DNA from 3 places in the Klebsiella electrica genome. Region 3 is predicted to be linked to each of the others. Evidence: predicted binding sites of a transcription regulator. Region 3 holds the regulator's gene; each other region holds the start of a gene.
The links. The regulator CRP, encoded in region 3, controls carbon source genes, mostly activating them, when cyclic AMP is high. The targets are predictions, from matches to a motif close to ATGTGANNNNNNTCACAT.

Region 1 (6,620 bases), 2.2 Mb from region 3:
TTCATGAAACGTTCTACCAGGTCAACCGCCATGTCATCAACGCGAGAATCGTTGTTACCGAACTGCGGGTATTCGCCTTCGATTGCGAAGTCAACAGCCAGGCCGTCTTCGTCACGAATCGGTTTAACTTTCGCATATTTGATAGCAGACAGGGAGTCAGCCGCAACGGACAGACCTGCGATACCACATGCCATGGTGCGAATGACGTCACGGTCATGCAGCGCCATCAGAGAGGCTTCGTAGCTGTACTTGTCGTGCATGTAGTGGATAACGTTCAGCGCGGTGACATACTGCTTAGCCAGCCAGTCCATGAAGTGATCCATACGGTCCATCACTTCGTCGAAGTTCAGAACGTCGCCTTTGATAGGTTCAGATTTCGGACCCACCTGCATTTTCAGTTTTTCATCAACGCCGCCGTTGATAGCGTACAGCATGGTTTTCGCGAGGTTAGCACGCGCACCGAAGAACTGCATTTGCTTACCAACAACCATCGGGCTTACGCAGCATGCGATAGCGTAGTCGTCGTTGTTGAAGTCCGGACGCATCAGGTCATCGTTCTCATACTGCAGAGAAGAGGTATCGATAGACACTTTAGCGGCGAATTTCTTGAAGTTCAGCGGCAGTTTTTCAGACCACAGAACGGTGATGTTCGGCTCCGGAGAAGGCCCCATGGTGTACAGGGTGTTCAGGAAGCGGAAGCTGTTTTTGGTGACCAGAGTACGGCCGTCAACGCCCATACCACCGATGGATTCCGTTGCCCAAATCGGGTCGCCGGAGAACAGTTCATCATATTCCGGAGTACGCAGGAAGCGAACCATACGCAGTTTCATGACCAGGTGGTCAATCATTTCCTGAGCGTCTTGTTCGGTGATTTTTCCTGCTTTGATATCACGTTCGATGTAGGCATCCAGGAAGGTGGATACGCGACCGAAGGACATTGCTGCGCCGTTCTGAGACTTAACCGCGGCCAGGTAGCCGAAGTAGGTCCACTGGATAGCTTCCTGTGCGTTGGTTGCCGGACCAGAGATATCGCAGCCATATTTCGCTGCCATTTCTTTGATCTGACCCAGAGCACGGTGCTGTTCAGAGATCTCTTCACGCAGACGGATAGTCGCTTCCAGGTTTACGCCGTTTTCCAGGTCAGACTGCAGAGACAGGAACTGCGCGTATTTGTCTTTCATCAGGAAGTCGATACCGTACAGCGCAACGCGACGGTAGTCACCGATGATACGGCCACGGCCATACGCATCCGGCAGACCTGTCAGAACGCCAGACTTACGGCAGTTCAGAATGTCTTTGGTGTACACATCGAATACACCCTGGTTATGGGTTTTGCGGTATTCGGTGAAGATTTTTTTCAGCATCGGGTCCAGTTCGCGATCGTACGCTTTGCAGGAACCTTCAACCATTTTGATGCCGCCGAACGGGATAATCGCACGTTTCAGCGGTTTTTCAGTCTGCAGACCAACGATTTTCTCAAGAGCTTTGTTGATGTAGCCTGCGTCATGAGAAGTGATGGTGGAGGCAAGGGCGGTGTCGAAGTCAACAGGCGCGTGAGTGCGGTTTTCCTGTTTAACACCTTCCATAACGTTGTCCCACAGCTTGGTTGTCGCTTCAGTTGCGCCAGCCAGGAAGGACTCGTCGCCTTCATACGGGGTATAGTTTTTCTGGATAAAGTCACGTACGTTGACTTCTTTCTGCCAGTCACCTTTCGCGAAACCTTCCCAGGCTGTGGCTAACTTTTCATTAAGCTCGGACATGTAACACCTACCTTCTTAAGTGGATTTTTTATTTACTGCCTGAAACGGCCCTTAGTGATGGTCGTCGCCACGCAGGTAAATGACCCAGTATGTCAACCCAACCAGCAGACCACCGCCGATAATGTTCCCGATAGTTACCGGAATCAGGTTATCAGTAATGAAGTTCATCACGGTCAGGTGAGAGAAATTTTCCGGAGCAGAACCAATAGCGGTCCAGAATTCCGGGCTTGCAAAGTCGCGGATTACGATACCCAGCGGGATCATAAACATGTTAGCGATACTGTGCTCAAAGCCGCTGGCAACAAACATCGCTACGGGGAGCACCATAATCATGGCTTTATCCATCAAACTGCGGCCGGAGTAGCTCATCCACACCGCCAGACAGACCATCAGGTTAGCCAGGATACCCAGACACACGGCTTCAATAAATGTATGGTGCATTTTGTGGTCGGCGGTTTGCAGGACGTTAAGGCCCCAGGCTCCGTTGGCGGTCATATGCTCGCCAGATAACCACATCAGCAATACAAACAGCAGCGCGCCTATCAGGTTACCAACATAGACGTTGAGCCAGTTTCTTGCCAGTTGACCCCAGGTAATTCGTCCGCTGGCTTTCGCCACGACGATAAGAACGGTGGAGGTAAACAGGTCGGCACCGCAAATGACGCAAAGAATCAGGCCGAGTGAAAAGCAGATCCCTCCGATCAGTTTAGCAATCCCGAAAGGCATCGCGGCAGTGCCGGTTGTCGCCGTAATATAGAAGACAAAAGCGATGGAAATGAAAACACCAGCGGTAATCGCCAGATAAAACGTCTTCATCGGGTGCTTTGTCGCTTTGTAGACACCTGCTTCTTCGGCGACTTTCGCCATGGCTGCAGGGAGTAAAAGATCAAAAGGGTTGTCAGCTTTCACACTAACTCTCTCTTTATAAAAGTTGGCGGTGAGATACTAACAAAGCATTATAGAAGGGAATTTGATGTAGATCATATCCCACCGGAACTATAAGCCCTGGATATGTGTGGTTTTTACTTGTTATGGTGATAAGTGTATGTTTTAAATTAAAAAAATAAATTTTAAAATTTACAAATTATGTTGATTTTTTTCATTTTGGCCGCTGCGGACGGTTAATTAAAATGGGGTATTTTTTATTAAAATTAACAATCCTAAAGTGATGCGTAAAAAAAGTTTACTGTAAATTAACGTTGCAACTACAAATTAGCCGCAGGGCTATTTAACGATGAAAAACGGGGTCCTTATCGACCCCGTGAATAATGTGGCTGGCAGTAAAATGAAGCCTTATTTAGCCCAGAATGCCGCTTTTGCCCGCTGCAGTTTTTCATAGGCTTTCAGTAAGGACTGATGGGCCGGGAAAGCCTGCAGATCGCTATCTACGGCCTGCAGACCATAGAACGGCGCTTCACCGCTCATCGCCGCGCTGGCGGCTTCTACCGCATCAGCACCGTACATGCGGATAAAGGCATTCAGATACTGCAGAGGCTGACGTTCTTCTTCCTGACTGAGCAGCAGCAGCGTCTGCAGGCAGCGGTAGTAGTTCGCGCGCTCGGCACTGAAGATTGAGGCATTGAATTCAATGGTCCATTCCGTCCAGATCAGCGCCTGCTCCAGATCGCCGCCGGCCAGCGCCAGCATCGCCTTCAGCTCACCAATGCGCAGCGTATACCAGCCATTGTCTTTGCCTGTCGCCAGGCCCAGCAGCTCACGCACGCGGGTAAAGTCGTCATTCCCTTCATCGTCCAGCTGTTCGATCAGCGCCAGATAATCTTCTTTATCCCATTCGCTGCCCGGCAGGGAGAGAAGAGTTTCGCGCAGATGGCTGCCCATGCTGTTATTGGCCAGCCACAGATCTTCTGCCGGGTAAATGTCTGACATTCCCGGAACGATGATGCGGCAGGCGTAGACGCTCAGGTGCTCATAATCGGCGATGTAAACTTCTTTATCTTCTGCTTTAAAGATAGCCATCAGGGTGGCGAACTCTTCTTCCGTCGTGCCGGAGAAGCTCCAGTCGACGAACGGGTAGTCGGCATCCTGTTTGAACATATCCCAGGAGATCAGGCCGCTGGAATCGATAAAGTGGGTTTCAAGGTTGGCGTGTTCAGCCACTTCTTCGTCATCGAAGGTTGGTGGCGTAAAGACATCGAGATCTTTCAGGCTACGACCCTGCAGCAGTTCGGTGACGGTACGTTCCAGGGCGACGCCGAAGTCCGGATGCGCGCCGAAAGAGGCGAAGCAGGTTCCGTTCGTCGGGTTAAACAACACCACGCAGATAACCGGGTATTTACCGCCCAGCGAGCCATCGTAAGCAAAAATCGGGAAACCTTCGGCCTCCAGCTTATTAATGGATTCAACCACGCCCGGATAGCGCGCCATGACCTCTGCCGGAATTTCTGGCAGGCTGATGCTTTCAGCGATGATGCGGTTTTTGATATGACGCTCGAAGACTTCCGACAGCGCCTGAACGCGCGCTTCGTTCGGCGTATTGCCTGCAGACATCCCGTTAGAGACATACAGGTTGCCGACGATATTCATCGGGATATAGACGGTTTCGCCATCGGACTGACGGGTGAACGGCAGGCCGCAAACGCCGCGTTGGTCATTGCCTGACTGCAGATCGACCAGCATGCTGGCGGTCAACTGATCGTCAGGATCGTAAAATGCGCGCAGACGAGGATCCAGCAGACCTTCCGGCACCTCGTCATCGTCGGTCAGCGGGAACCATTTCTCATTGGGGTAGTGGACGAACGCTCCGTTAGCGAGGGTATCGCCCAACCAAAAGTCAGCAAAAAAGTAGTTGGTGGACAGACGCTCGAAATATTCGCCAAGCGCGGAGGCCAGCGCCGCTTTTTTGGTCGCCCCTTTGCCGTTGGTGAAACACAGCGAGCACGCTTTATCACGGATATGTACTGACCATACGTGCGGTACGGGATTCAGCCATGAGGCCTCTTCAATATCAAATCCGAGGTCGAGCAATTTCTGCTGGAAGCGAGCGATGGAATCTTCCAGGGCGGCATCTTTGCCGGGAATAAATGTTTGAGTCATGGCGATCACTTTTATCGTACGTAAAGCGCGCAATGATACGGCTTTTAGATGACCGGCGCTATCTTCATCGTCTGGCTATCCGTACTGACCTCTGATAACTGTGCAGGCGTTAACCATGCAGGCATTTGACTGGCATCGTATGGCGCTGCGGATAACGGTGTTGAACAGCCGGGACAGGTCCGGTTGGTTATGCCGGAAACCCACGGGCAAATCATTCTCTACGATGATCGGACCCGGACGCCAAAGCCGGTCTGGCCATTTTCCCGCCGCCCCACAACGCAAGCTCGTCACCCTTGTGCGCGACGATAAATATGCCGGCGTAGGTTGTAGCGCAGTTCTTAAGCTCCGCGCCGGGGATAAACAATTATCTCCACGCTGCGCAACTGCAGAATGGTCGCGGGCCAGCAGGGCGAAAAGCGTCACCTGACAGCAATTATGTCGGTTTTATGACGTCAAGCTGGCAGATTCTTTTGTGTGAGCGAGGCCGCATTTTCCCGACGCTCAGTTTTAGCCATTGCGGTGCGTGTCACTGAATGATAAAACCGATAGCCACAGGAATAACTTATGCCCGCGACGGTTCGCGGGTAAATAACATAGCAAGTGGTGAGGGGAAATGGCTCAGGTCTATAACTTCAGTTCAGGCCCGGCAATGCTGCCGGCGGAAGTACTCAAACTGGCGCAAAAGGAACTGTGCGACTGGAACGGTTTGGGGACGTCGGTGATGGAAATCAGCCACCGTGGTAAAGAGTTCATTAAGGTGGCTGAAGAAGCGGAACAGGATTTTCGCTCCCTGCTCAATATTCCTTCCAATTATAAAGTTTTATTCTGCCACGGCGGCGGTCGCGGACAGTTTGCCGGTATCCCGCTGAACCTGCTTGGCGATAAAACCGTTGCCGACTACGTCGATGCGGGCTACTGGGCGGCCAGTGCGGTAAAAGAAGCGCATAAATACTGCACGCCGAACGTGATCGACGCCAAAATCACCGTTGACGGCCTGCGCGCGGTTAAGCCGATGAGCGAATGGCAGCTGACTCCGGGGGCTGCCTACCTGCACTACTGCCCGAACGAAACCATTGACGGTATTGCCATTGAAGAAGCGCCAAACTTTGGCGACGATGTGGTCGTCACGGCGGATTTGTCATCGACGATTTTATCCCGTGAAATTGATGTTAGCCGCTATGGCGTGATCTACGCGGGCGCGCAGAAAAACATCGGTCCTGCTGGCCTGACGCTGATTATTGTGCGCGAAGATCTGCTGGGTAAAGCCAGCGTAGCCTGCCCATCGATTCTGGATTACTCCATTCTGTCCGCCAATGACTCCATGTTTAACACGCCGCCGACATTTGCCTGGTACCTGTCAGGTCTGGTGTTTAAATGGCTGAAAGAGCAGGGCGGGGTTGCCGCTATGGATAAAATCAACCAGCAGAAAGCCGACCTGCTCTATAGCACCATCGATAACAGCGCTTTCTATCGCAATGATGTCGCTGCGGCGAACCGCTCGCGCATGAACGTCCCGTTCCAGTTGGCCGATAGCGCGCTGGATAAACTGTTCCTTGAAGAGTCCTTTGCCGCCGGTCTGCATGCGCTGAAAGGCCACCGCGTAGTGGGCGGCATGCGTGCCTCTATCTATAACGCGATGCCGCTGGCGGGCGTGCAGGCACTGACCGACTTTATGCAGGATTTTGAACGCCGCCACGGCTAATCACCCTCCTGCTTTTCATCCCCGCAGCGGGTCTGCGGGGTTTTTATTCTGTTTGTTTGAGAGTTTAGTTTGATGGAATCCCTGACGTTACAACCCATTGCGCG
Region 2 (6,620 bases), 1.5 Mb from region 3:
GATAAACTGACCAGGGATAAACGCCGCCAGGAAGTTGGCCAGCTTGCCAAAAATGGCTTTATAGCCGGTTAGTTTAGAGCGTAATGAGAAGTCGTCGGTCATTTCGGTGGCTAAGGTTTCGTAAGGCACCATGACTGAGGTATAAATAATCTCAAAGACGACGTAGGTGCAGAGGTAATACCAGAATCCTGGGCCCTCAACCCACAGCAGCGGGTAAAACATCATCAGCGGAATGCCAATCAATAAAAAGAAACGTCGGCGTCCGAAGCGTTTACCGAGTCGCGTTTTCCCGAAGTTATCGGTCAGATAGCCCATTAACGGGTTGCTGATCGCATCGATGATGCTGGCGACAGAAAAAATGAATGACGCCTCAATCAGCGTCAGTCCGCAGAAGGTGGTGTAGAAATAAAGTAGCCAGGCGCCGCTGATCGCCAGCGCGCCGCTCCCGAGTAAATTCCCGCCGCCGTAAGCTAGCTGATGGCGTAACAAAATCGGTCTTCCCTGCAACCCTGGTGAGGTTGAAGCCGCGTATCTTGCCATTAATATAAACCCCATGTTTTAAATTTTTGAAACGATGTTTTTATATTATTAAATCCGATGATGAAAAGTGATCGCCATCACTAATCATCCGCTATGTGATTACACGGCGGAGTAATGCGATCGGCTTAAAAGTTTTTAATGCTTTTCAGGAATAAGAACGGTGCCTGAGCGCCGAATATGATGTTGCGGAAATGGCGAGCGCTGGAACGTAATCGGCGATGGGGGGGCGTAAAGCAGGAGATTGACAGGCGGGTGGCGTTTATCCGCGAAGCGGTACTACGAGCATACTGTGATTTGCATCGGTTCTATCGTAAACGTCGGGTGAGTGCGCCGGTCAGGGCGAGGGCGATCAGATGGTACTGAACATTCCCTCAGGCTTCATCCTCCCTGAGGGAACCGTGGATGTGGCGTTCACCGCTACGGTTTTAATCCTCGCAGTGCGCTACCAGACTGAGCAGATGGCGATCGGTTTGCAGCATACATAAACCGGCTTTATCCGCGTTACGGACCTCTTCAAGTACGCTTTGCAACAGCATGCCGTCTTGCTGCTGCTCTTTCGCGAGCAGCGCCAGGAAGCGACAGGTGGTGTCATCGCGTTGTGCTTTGGCCTCTTCGGTCAGCCCGGACAGCATGCTGCTGCGCTGTTCATAATCGGCCAGAGTCGCGGTAAACAGCTCTTCGAGGGAGTGACAGCTATGGCTGTAACTGCCTTCATTTTTGACGATCGGCCAGCTTCCGCCGGTCTTCATAAAATCGAATACGCGCATCATCTGCGTCACGTGGGATTGTGCCCGGGAGCGCAAAAAGATGGCGGTGCCGTTCAGACGCTGTTGTTCGCACCATTCGCTGAGATGCAGATATAAATTTGATGCACGAAACTCAAGGTTCATCTGATTATTGAGCTTTTGAGCCATTCCAGGAACGACCATAAAAAATATCCTTATTAAGCTGGAGTTATCATTCGCGCGTCGAGAATCTTCGCCGGTGACGATAAAATGCGAGATTTTTTACGCGTAACATTGTCGGCAAAATAATGAATTCGCAATTTCCCTATGTGTATCGGTAATTAATTAGTGACTACCGATATATACAGAATACCCCCAAGGGCAGGCTAAGAAAACTCTCAACTGGCCTTGTTTTACTTTTAGTTACAATATGCCTGAAAAGCACGTTTTTTAACTCTCCTTGTCGTTTTATATTTATTTACCTCATTGATTTTATTTGCTTTTATTAATTGCGGGTTTTTTATGCTATGGATGATATCTACGACATATTTATTAAATATGAATTTAATCCTCTGGTCATAATTCGGTCATATCACATCATGGTCAATGGTAATGACGCCATTTTTACCGGATGGGATAAACGGAGTTATGAAGTGTATTCTGTTATTAACGGTAATAAAATTTCCCTGAGCGATATTTCATCTGGTGAGAAGCCATATCGGTAAAGGAAACGGCTGAAGAAGGGGCGCTGCGCTTTTCGGCAAACCCGCTGAGAAGGGGGCGACGATAGCCACAAGGATAAGTCTGCTGATGATATGGATAAATTTGCTACATTCAGAGTTAATTGTCTGACAATTAGCGCTTTTTTTATGTCATTTTTCGCTAAATCTATGCACGCAATTACTGTAATTCCGCGATGTGATAATGCTCTCGTATGGAGAATTGATTTCCGGTTATTACTTAATGAACAACGGCAGTGCGGTGTGCGATTTTTCTAATGCCTTGTTTTAAGTCTGATAAAAAAATTAAGTCCGATACTTCCCTACAGAAATGCGAAATAAAGCTGGAGTTTACCATGCACAAATTTACTAAAGCGCTGGCGGCGATCGGTCTCGCTGCGGTTATGTCACAATCAGCTATGGCTGAAACACTTAAACTCGGATTTCTGGTGAAACAGCCTGAAGAACCCTGGTTTCAGACCGAGTGGAAATTTGCTGATAAGGCCGGCAAAGATTTGGGTTTTGAGGTGATTAAAATTGCGGTTCCGGATGGCGAGAAGACCCTTAACGCCATCGACAGCCTGGCGGCCAGCGGGGCCAAGGGCTTCGTTATTTGTACGCCTGACCCGAAACTCGGCGCGGCGATTGTCGCCAAAGCCCGCGGATACGATATGAAAGTTATCACCGTCGATGACCAGTTTGTTAATGCCAAAGGTAAACCGATGGAGAGCGTGCCGCTGGTGATGATGGCCGCCAGTGAAATTGGCGCTCGTCAGGGGCAGGAGCTGTATAAAGAGATGCAAAAACGCGGCTGGGATGTGAAGGATACCGGTGTGATGGCGATTACCGCCGATGAACTCGATACCGCCCGCCGTCGTACCACCGGTTCCATTGACGCGCTGAAAGCGGCCGGCTTCCCGGATAAACAGATCTACCGCGTTCCGACCAAATCCAACGATATCCCGGGCGCCTTCGACGCCGGTAACTCCATGCTGGTGCAGCATCCTCAGGTGAAACACTGGCTGATCGTGGGGATGAATGACAACACCGTGCTGGGCGGCGTGCGCGCAACCGAAGGCCAGGGTTTTAAAGCCGGGGATGTGATCGGCATTGGCATCAATGGTGTGGATGCGGTTAATGAACTCTCCAAAGCGCAGGCGACCGGTTTCTACGGCTCTTTGCTGCCTAGCCCGGACATCCACGGATATAAAACCAGTGAGATGCTCTACAACTGGGTCACGAAAGGCGTCGAACCGCCGAAATTCACTGCGGTGACCGATGTGGTGCTGATCACGCGCGACAACTTCAAAGAAGAGCTGGCGAAAAAAGGGCTGTAAGGCCTGGTTGACCCTGCCTCCCGCACTCTGCGGGAGGCTGAGCATAGAAGAGCGGAGTTGTTATGCAACAGTCTACCCCTTATCTCTCATTTCGCGGTATTACCATGACCTTTCCCGGCGTTAAGGCGCTGTCTGATATTAGCTTTGACTGCTACAGCGGACAGATCCACGCCCTGATGGGGGAAAATGGTGCCGGAAAATCGACGCTGCTGAAGATTCTCAGCGGCAACTATATCCCTAGCGCCGGCGATCTGCAGATAGACGGTCAGCCGCGCGTATTCACCAACACCACCGAAGCGCTTAACGCCGGAGTGGCGATAATTTATCAGGAGCTGCACCTGATTCCGGAGATGACCGTCGCAGAAAATATCTACCTCGGCCAAATCCCGCATAAGTACGGGTTAGTGAACCGCTCGCTGCTCAACTACGAAGCTCGCCTGCAGCTGGAGCATCTGGGGCTGGATATCGACCCGGAAACGCCGTTGAAATACCTCTCCATCGGCCAGTGGCAGATGGTAGAGATTGCCAAAGCGCTCACCCGTAACGCCAAGGTCATCGCGTTTGATGAACCGACCAGCTCTCTTTCGGCGCGCGAGATAGAGCATCTGTTTCGCGTCATCCGCGAACTGCGCGAGGAAGGGCGCGTGATTATTTATGTTTCGCACCGCATGGAGGAGATTTTTGCCCTCAGCGATGCGATCACCGTATTTAAAGATGGCCGCTACGTCCGTACCTTCGATGATATGCAGACCGTGAATCATGATGCGCTGGTGCAGGCGATGGTGGGGCGTGAGCTGGGCGATGTTTACGGCTGGAAACCGCGTGAGTATGGCAAAGAGCGTCTGCGTCTGGAGCAGGTCAAAGCACCCGGCGTGCGTAAGCCGGTCGATCTCTCGGTGCGCGGCGGGGAAATCGTCGGCCTGTTCGGGCTGGTCGGGGCCGGGCGCAGCGAGCTGATGAAAGGGTTGTTTGGCGGAACCCGGATCACCGGTGGTCAGGTGTATATCGACGGCCAGGCGATCGATATTCGTAAACCGGCGCAGGCTATCGAGGCCGGAATGATGCTGTGCCCGGAAGACCGCAAAGCGGAGGGCATAATTCCGGTGCACTCCGTACGCGACAATATCAATATCAGCGCGCGTCGCCGGCATATTCGCGCGGGCTGCATCATTAATAACGGCTGGGAAGCGCACAATGCCGATCGGCATATTAAGTCGCTCAATATCAAAACCCCAGGCCCGGAGCAGCTGATTATGAATCTCTCCGGCGGCAACCAGCAGAAAGCGATTCTGGGGCGCTGGCTGTCGGAAGAGATGAAAGTGATCCTGCTGGATGAGCCGACCCGCGGTATTGATGTGGGCGCTAAGCATGAAATTTATAACGTTATCTATGCCCTGGCGGCCTCCGGCGTCGCCGTCGTTTTCGCCTCTAGCGATTTACCCGAAGTGCTCGGTGTCGCCGATCGTATTGTGGTGATGCGCGAAGGCGAGGTGGCAGGCGAACTGCTGCATGACGATGCCAATGAACAGCAGGCGTTAAGCCTTGCGATGCCAAAAGTGAGCCAGGCGGTCGCCTGAGTAAGGAGTCAATGATGTCCTCTGTTACCACCCCTAATGCCCGCCAGACTTCGTTTAGCTTTGCCCGAATCTGGGATCAGTTTGGCATGCTGGTTGTTTTTGCCGTGTTGTTTATCGGCTGCGTGATTTTTGTGCCCAATTTTGCCTCGTTTATCAATATGAAAGGTCTGGGGCTAGCGATTTCAATGTCCGGTATGGTGGCCTGCGGTATGCTGTTTTGCCTGGCGTCCGGAGATTTTGACCTGTCGGTGGCATCGGTTATCGCCTGCGCAGGCGTAACGACGGCCGTGGTGATTAATATGACGGAAAGCATGTGGATAGGGATTGCCGCCGGTCTGCTGCTGGGGGCAATCAGCGGGCTGGTTAACGGCTTCGTGATTGCCCGTCTGAAAATTAACGCCCTGATAACCACGCTTGCCACAATGCAGATTGTGCGCGGCCTGGCTTATATCATCTCCGACGGCAAGGCGGTCGGTATTGAAGATGAGCGTTTCTTTACCTTAGGCTATGCCAACTGGTTTGGCCTGCCGGCCCCCATCTGGCTGACCGTCGCCTGCCTGATTATTTTTGGTTTGCTGCTCAACAAAACCACCTTTGGCCGCAATACGCTGGCTATCGGTGGCAATGAAGAGGCGGCCCGACTGGCGGGCGTGCCGGTGGTGCGGACCAAAATTATTATTTTCGTGATCTCAGGCCTGGTGTCTGCCGCCGCGGGGATCATTCTCGCCTCGCGCATGACCAGCGGCCAGCCGATGACCTCGATTGGCTATGAGCTGATCGTCATTTCAGCCTGTGTGCTGGGTGGCGTGTCGCTGAAAGGCGGGATCGGTAAGATCTCTTATGTGGTTGCCGGGATCCTGATCCTTGGCACCGTCGAGAATGCCATGAACCTGCTGAATATCTCGCCGTTCTCTCAGTACGTGGTGCGCGGCGTGATTCTGCTGGCGGCGGTTATCTTCGACCGTTACAAACAAAAAGCAAAACGGACGGCTTAACGCCCTCCCAACCTTTTAGTCTACTCCTCGATTATCGCCAGCGCCCGCTGTGCTGGCGATAGCTATCAAAAATGGCGATCACGGTCACACTGTCTATACTTACATGGCTAACAATCCGTTAACAACCAGCGTTGCGCTGGCCATGAAAGGAGGAAAACAGGGTGGCTGACAAGATATCTGTACCGCCTGTGCCAACCGAACATCATGCCTTTTTCTTTGACCTCGACGGCACGCTTGCCGATATCAAACCTCATCCCGATCAGGTTGTTATCCCCACACAAGCGCTTCAGGCGCTGCGGCAGCTTGCGCAGCAGCAGAGTGGGGCGGTGGCATTGATTTCAGGGCGCTCCATGGTTGAACTTGATGCGCTTACCCATCCATACCGGCTGCCGCTGGCCGGTGTTCACGGGGCAGAACGCCGCGATATCAATGGTAAAACGCACATCGTCACGCTTCCTGATGCGCTGCTCCGCGAACTGGATCAGCAGCTGCGGGCGGCGCTGGAGACGATGCCGGGGTGTGAACTTGAATACAAAGGGATGGCGTTTGCGCTGCATTATCGCCAGGCGCCGGCGTACCAGAGCGCGGCGCTGTCGCTGGCGCAGGGGATTGTCAAACGTTATCCGATCCTCGCATTGCAGTTGGGTAAGTGCGTGGTGGAGATTAAGCCGCGTGGGGTCAATAAAGGGGAAGCGATCGCGACGTTTATGCAGGAGGCGCCGTTTCA
Region 3 (6,620 bases):
CGGTGCACGGTAAACTGGACGCCATCGATGCCTGGACTATCCGTTCGCGCGCCGCCAGCCTGCTACACGGGCTGGGATTCAGCAATGAACAGCTTGAAAGCCCGGTCAGCGACTTTTCCGGCGGTTGGCGGATGCGTCTGAACCTCGCCCAGGCGCTGATTTGCCGTTCCGATCTGCTGCTGCTCGATGAACCGACCAACCACCTCGATCTCGATGCGGTCATCTGGCTGGAGAAATGGCTGAAAGGCTACACCGGCACGCTGATTCTGATCTCTCACGATCGTGACTTCCTCGATCCGATCGTCGATAAAATTATCCATATCGAACAGCAAACAATGTTCGAATACACCGGCAACTACAGCTCATTTGAAGTACAGCGCGCAACCCGCCTGTCACAGCAGCAGTCGATGTATGAAAGCCAGCAGCTGCGCGTCGCGCATCTGCAAAGTTATATCGACCGCTTTCGCGCCAAGGCTACCAAAGCCAAGCAGGCGCAAAGCCGTATTAAAATGCTGGAACGCATGGAGCTTATCGCCCCGGCTCACGTCGATAACCCGTTCCACTTTAGTTTCCGCGCGCCGGAGAGCCTGCCAAACCCGCTGCTGAAAATGGAAAAAGTCAGCGCTGGCTATGGCGAACGGGTGATTCTGGACTCTATCAAGCTAAACCTGGTGCCCGGTTCGCGCATTGGCCTGTTAGGGCGTAACGGCGCCGGCAAGTCGACGCTTATCAAGCTGCTGGCCGGCGAACTCCAGCCGCTGCACGGCGATATTGGCCTCGCTAAAGGCATTAAGCTCGGCTACTTCGCTCAGCATCAGCTGGAGTTCCTGCGCGCTGACGAATCGCCATTGCAGCACCTGGCTCGCCTGGCGCCTCAGGAGACAGAGCAGAAGCTGCGCGACTATCTCGGCGGGTTTGGTTTCCAGAGCGATAAGGTCAACGAAGAGACGCAGCGTTTCTCCGGTGGCGAAAAAGCCCGTCTGGTGCTGGCGTTAATCGTCTGGCAGCGCCCTAACCTTCTGCTGCTCGATGAACCGACCAACCACCTCGATCTCGATATGCGTCAGGCCTTAACCGAAGCGCTGATTGATTTCGAAGGCGCACTGGTGGTGGTCTCGCACGATCGTCACCTGATCCGCTCTACCACCGACGATCTCTATCTGGTGCATGACGGCAAAGTCGAACCGTTCGATGGCGACCTGGAAGATTATCAGCAGTGGCTCAGCGACTCGCAGAAGCAGGAAAGCTCGTCGTCTGACGTGGCGAAAGAGAGCGGTAACAGCGCCCAGGCCCGCAAAGACCAGAAACGTCGGGAAGCGGAGTTACGGACGCTCACGCAACCGCTGCGCAAAGAGATTACCCGTCTTGAGAAAGAGATGGATAAGCTCAACGCGCAGCTCGCTCAGGCGGAAGAGAAGCTCGGCGACAGCGGGCTGTATGACGCCTCGCGCAAAGCGGAGCTGACCACCTGTCTACAGCAACAGGCCAGTGCCAAATCAGGTCTGGAAGAGTGTGAAATGGCCTGGCTGGAAGCACAAGAGCAGCTGGAGCAGATGCTGCAGGAAGGCTAGAGCCGGTTATGCTAAAGCAGGGGGCATAAACGCAGCGGCGCCGGGTTATGGGAATGCGCCGTTATCTGCCCCCGGCTAAAAACCGTAACACTCATCTGCGAAGAGGCATTGCCATGGTAAAAAACACGCTTATCTCCCTCTCACTGCTTTGCGCCCTGACCCACTCCGCCTTTGCCGCCTACACCGCGAGCGAATTAAAGAACAAAGAAAACGTCATCGCTTTTTATAATAAAGCGCTGAACGATAAAGACTTTGATGCCGCAAAAATCTACCTCGGAAAGGAGTATATCCAGCATAATCCTGGCGCGAAGGATGGGCCCGAAGGCTTTCGTCAATTCATCGCCTTTCTGAAAGACAAATTCCCCGACTCTCACAGCGAGATTAAACGCGTGATTGTCGACGGCGACTATGTCGTTCTGCACGTTGCGTCCACCGGCCGCGAGCCGGGCCTCACCCGGGCGATTATCGATATTTTCCGCCTCGATGCGCAGAACAAGATCGTTGAACACTGGGATGTTATTCAGACGGTTCCGGAAAAAACCGCCAGCGGCAACAGCATGTTTTGAGCCAGTCTCACAGCCATTTGCGCCGGGCGGTGGCTGTGTCCCCTTATCGCCTTCCCGGGCTGCGGACCCTCCTTATCCCGCAAGCACTCATCATCCGGCGGCAATTTCGTGTAACCTATAGCACGGGCCGCAAGACCACATATTGGATAACCTGCGTACTTCATGCGCGGTATACTGTTTTATAAGATGATTAACTGCTCTGGTGCTATGGTAGAAATCACCCCCACAGAAATGACGCCCCCCGAAGACGACTCGCGCGAGTTCCACCCTATGCGCGGCGTGGGCAATCGTCATCTGCAGACCATGCTGCCGCGCCTGATTCGCCGTAAGCTGGGATTCACGCCGCACTGGCAGCGCCTTGAACTCCCGGACGGTGATTTTGTCGATCTGGCGTGGAGCGAAGACCCCGCCGGGGCGCAACACAAACCGCGACTGGTCGTGTTCCACGGGCTGGAAGGCAGCCTGCACAGCCCCTATGCTCATGGTCTTATCCATGCGGCCATGCAGCGCGGATGGCTGGGCGTGGTGATGCATTTTCGCGGCTGTAGCGGCGAACCCAACCGCAATAACCGCATCTATCACTCGGGTGAAACCGAAGATGGCAGCTGGTTCCTGCACTGGCTACAACGCGAATGGGGCACGGCGCCGACCGCCGCCGTCGGCTATTCGCTGGGCGGCAATATGCTGGGCTGCCTGCTGGCCAAAGAAGGCGATAATGTCCCGCTGGATGCCGCGGTTATCGTCTCAGCCCCGTTCATGCTCGAAGCCTGCAGCTATCATATGGACAAGGGCTTTTCCCGGGTTTATCAACGTTATCTGCTCAATCTGTTAAAGGCCAACGCCGCGCGTAAGCTGAAAGCCTATCCCGGTTCGCTCCCGGTCGATCTGCGCCAGCTTAAAGGCATGCGCCGCATCCGCGAGTTTGACGATATGATCACCGCCAGGATTCACGGTTTTGCCGATGCGCTGGACTACTATCGCCAGTGCAGCGCCATGCCGCGGCTCAGCGACATTACGAAACCGACGCTGATCATTCACGCGAAAGACGATCCGTTTATGGACCACCACTCCATTCCGCCACAAGAACAGCTCCCGGCAAACGTCGAGTATCAGTTGACAGAAAATGGCGGACACGTCGGATTCGTTGGCGGCACGCTGCGCAAACCGGAAATGTGGCTGGAAAGGCGTATCCCGGACTGGTTAACCCGTTGGTTGGGAGCACAAAAATGATTATTCCCTGGCACGATCTGGATCCCGAAACGCTGGATAACCTGATCGAAAGCTTTGTGTTGCGTGAAGGCACCGATTATGGTGAACATGAACGCTCGCTGGCGGATAAAGTCGCCGACGTCAAACAGCAATTGAAAAGCGGAGAAGCCGTACTGGTGTGGTCAGAACTGCACGAGACGGTCAACATCATGCCCCGCAAGCAGTTTCACGGCTAAGGCGGCACCACACATCGTTTTAATCTGGGAGTTGTTATGTCTGCCAAACATCCGGTGATTGCCGTCACGGGCTCCAGCGGCGCGGGAACCACGACCACCAGCCTCGCCTTTCGTAAAATTTTTGCCCAGCTAAACCTGCGTGCCGCTGAGGTGGAAGGCGACAGCTTCCATCGTTATACCCGCCCGGAAATGGACATGGCGATCCGCAAAGCGCGCGATCAGGGCAAACACATCAGCTATTTCGGCCCGGAAGCCAACGACTTTGGCCTGCTGGAAAACACCTTCATTGAGTACGGGCGTAACGGTAGCGGCCAGTCGCGCAAATATCTGCACACCTATGATGAAGCGGTGCCGTGGAATCAGGTGCCGGGTACATTCACACCGTGGCAACCGCTACCGGAACCGACCGATGTCCTGTTTTATGAAGGGCTGCACGGCGGGGTTGTCACGCCGCAGTATAACGTTGCGCAGAATGTCGACCTGCTGGTCGGCGTGGTGCCTATCGTTAACCTGGAATGGATTCAGAAGCTCATCCGCGATACCAGCGAACGCGGCCACTCCCGCGAAGCGGTGATGGATTCCGTGGTCCGTTCAATGGAAGACTATATCAATTTCATCACACCGCAGTTTTCGCGCACCCATATCAACTTCCAGCGCGTTCCCACCGTCGATACCTCCAACCCGTTTGCGGCGAAGGGCATCCCGTCATTGGATGAAAGCTTTGTGGTGATCCACTTCCGCAACCTGCGGGATATCGATTTTCCCTGGCTGCTGGCGATGCTGCAGGGTTCGTTTATCTCACATATCAATACGCTGGTGGTGCCGGGCGGGAAAATGGGGCTGGCGATGGAGCTCATCATGACGCCGCTGGTGGAGCGCTTGATGGAAGGCAAAGCGATTTAAATTGGGCGGCGCGACAAAACGGTGTCAACCCGGTACGCTCGCGCCACCGGGTATCTGGCATTACGCCTCCACCACCTCAAACGAGTGGGTGATGTTCACCGCTTTTTGCAGCATCAGCGCCACCGAGCAGTATTTCTCCGCCGACAGATCCACCGCACGGGAAACGGCCGCCTCTTTCAGCTCTTTGCCGGTGACGATAAAATGCAGATTGATATGGGTAAACAGGCGCGGCGCCTCTTCCCGACGTTCAGACGTCAGCTTGACTTCACAGTTAGTCACGTTGTGGCGACCTTTCTGCAAAATAGACACGACATCAATAGCGCTGCATCCGCCCGCCGCCATCAGCACCATCTCCATCGGGCTTGGCGCTTTATCTCCGGAGTTGCCGTCCATCAGAATCTGGTGACCTGACGCCGACTCTCCGATGAAGGTTAACCCTTCCACCCATTTCACACGAGCTTGCATAAAATTTAACTCCAAGGTTGCAATTTTCCTGACAGATTACGCGTACATAACAATTCTCGCAACGGAAGGCGACCTGCATCATGCTGAAGCGAGACACCAGGAGACATACGGCAAAAGCTATGCTAAAACAGTCGGGATGCTACAGTATTACATTGATGTACTGCATGTATGCAGAGGAGTTCACATTACAGGCTGAAGAAAAATCACCAGCCCGTTTCCCAGGCATAGGGAAACAATACGATTGCATGCCCGGATGCCGTGTAGTGTCGGCACCCGGAGATAGCTTATAACAGAGGATAACCGCGCATGGTGCTTGGCAAACCGCAAACAGACCCTACCCTCGAATGGTTCTTGTCTCATTGCCACATTCATAAGTACCCATCTAAAAGCACGCTGATCCACCAGGGTGAAAAAGCAGAAACGTTGTACTACATCGTCAAAGGCTCTGTGGCTGTGCTCATCAAGGATGAAGAAGGTAAAGAGATGATCCTCTCTTACCTCAACCAGGGCGATTTCATCGGTGAATTAGGCTTGTTTGAAGAAGGCCAGGAGCGTAGCGCCTGGGTACGTGCGAAAACCGCATGTGAAGTGGCCGAAATCTCCTACAAAAAATTCCGTCAGCTCATTCAGGTTAACCCGGATATCCTGATGCGCTTGTCATCGCAGATGGCTCGCCGTCTGCAGGTGACCTCAGAAAAAGTGGGTAACCTTGCCTTCCTCGACGTCACCGGGCGCATCGCTCAGACGCTGCTGAACCTGGCAAAACAGCCGGATGCGATGACCCACCCTGATGGTATGCAAATTAAAATTACCCGCCAGGAAATCGGTCAGATCGTGGGTTGTTCCCGTGAAACCGTTGGCCGTATCCTGAAGATGCTGGAAGATCAGAATCTGATCTCCGCCCACGGTAAAACTATCGTCGTATACGGTACCCGTTAAGTCGATAAAAACGGCGTGTTGCGTCCGCAATACGCCGTTTTTGTTTCCCCTATGTGGCGCAGGCTGATTTACCACCCGGAAGTCAACTATGCACTGCGGCAAACGCTGGTGTTGTGCTTGCCGGTTGCAACAGGCCTCCTCCTCGGGCACTTACAGCAAGGTCTGTTGTTCTCGCTGGTACCCGCCTGCTGTAACGTCGCCGGTCTGGATACCCCGCACAAACGCTTTTTTAAGCGTCTGATTATTGGCGGTTCGTTATTTGCCGGCTGTAGTCTGGTTGTCCAGCTTCTTCTTCAGCAGGACATCCCGCTGCCCTTGATTCTCAGTGGCCTGACGCTGCTGCTCGGCGTAACGGCGGAGATCAGCTCTCTGCACGCCAGGCTACTGCCCGCTTCGCTCATTGCCGCTATCTTCACCCTGAGCCTCGCTGGCAATATGCCCGTCTGGGAGCCGCTGCTGATCTACGCCCTCGGGACGCTGTGGTACGGCCTGTTTAGCTGGTTCTGGTTTTGGCTATGGCGCGAGCAGCCGCTGCGTGAATCGCTGAGCCTGCTCTATCGGGAGCTGGCTAACTACTGCGAAGCCAAATACAGCCTGCTGACCCAGCACATCGATCCGGGCACTTCGCTGCCGCCGTTGCTCACGCGCCAGCAGAAGGTAGTGGACCTGATCACCCAATGCTACCAGCAGATGCATATGCTGGCGGCAAACCAGCGCAACGACCAAAAGCG

Region 1: a site for CRP is predicted at 2,729-2,746, ahead of focA (formate transporter FocA). Genes of this name have one in related genera too.
Region 2: a site for CRP is predicted at 2,182-2,199, ahead of Electrica_RS09130 (arabinose ABC transporter substrate-binding protein). Genes of this name have one in related genera too.

Annotation. Positions count from the first base shown of each region.
Region 1 is NZ_CP041247.1:3,490,538-3,497,157, reverse strand. It holds gene pflB (formate C-acetyltransferase) at 1-1,760, opposite strand, end outside; gene focA (formate transporter FocA) at 1,812-2,669, opposite strand; gene ycaO (30S ribosomal protein S12 methylthiotransferase accessory factor YcaO) at 3,054-4,814, opposite strand; gene serC (3-phosphoserine/phosphohydroxythreonine transaminase) at 5,428-6,516, shown strand; gene aroA (3-phosphoshikimate 1-carboxyvinyltransferase) at 6,589-6,620, shown strand, end outside.
Region 2 is NZ_CP041247.1:1,927,055-1,933,674, forward strand. It holds gene Electrica_RS09120 (MFS transporter) at 1-489, opposite strand, end outside; gene Electrica_RS09125 (non-heme ferritin-like protein) at 966-1,469, opposite strand; gene Electrica_RS09130 (arabinose ABC transporter substrate-binding protein) at 2,341-3,321, shown strand; gene araG (L-arabinose ABC transporter ATP-binding protein AraG) at 3,384-4,898, shown strand; gene araH (L-arabinose ABC transporter permease AraH) at 4,913-5,893, shown strand; gene otsB (trehalose-phosphatase) at 6,055-6,620, shown strand, end outside.
Region 3 is NZ_CP041247.1:400,671-407,290, reverse strand. It holds gene Electrica_RS01830 (ABC transporter ATP-binding protein) at 1-1,571, shown strand, start outside; gene Electrica_RS01825 (nuclear transport factor 2 family protein) at 1,685-2,137, shown strand; gene Electrica_RS01820 (hydrolase) at 2,408-3,367, shown strand; gene Electrica_RS01815 (YheU family protein) at 3,364-3,582, shown strand; gene Electrica_RS01810 (phosphoribulokinase) at 3,619-4,485, shown strand; gene Electrica_RS01805 (OsmC family protein) at 4,546-4,950, opposite strand; gene crp (cAMP-activated global transcriptional regulator CRP) at 5,257-5,889, shown strand; gene Electrica_RS01795 (YccS/YhfK family putative transporter) at 5,941-6,620, shown strand, end outside.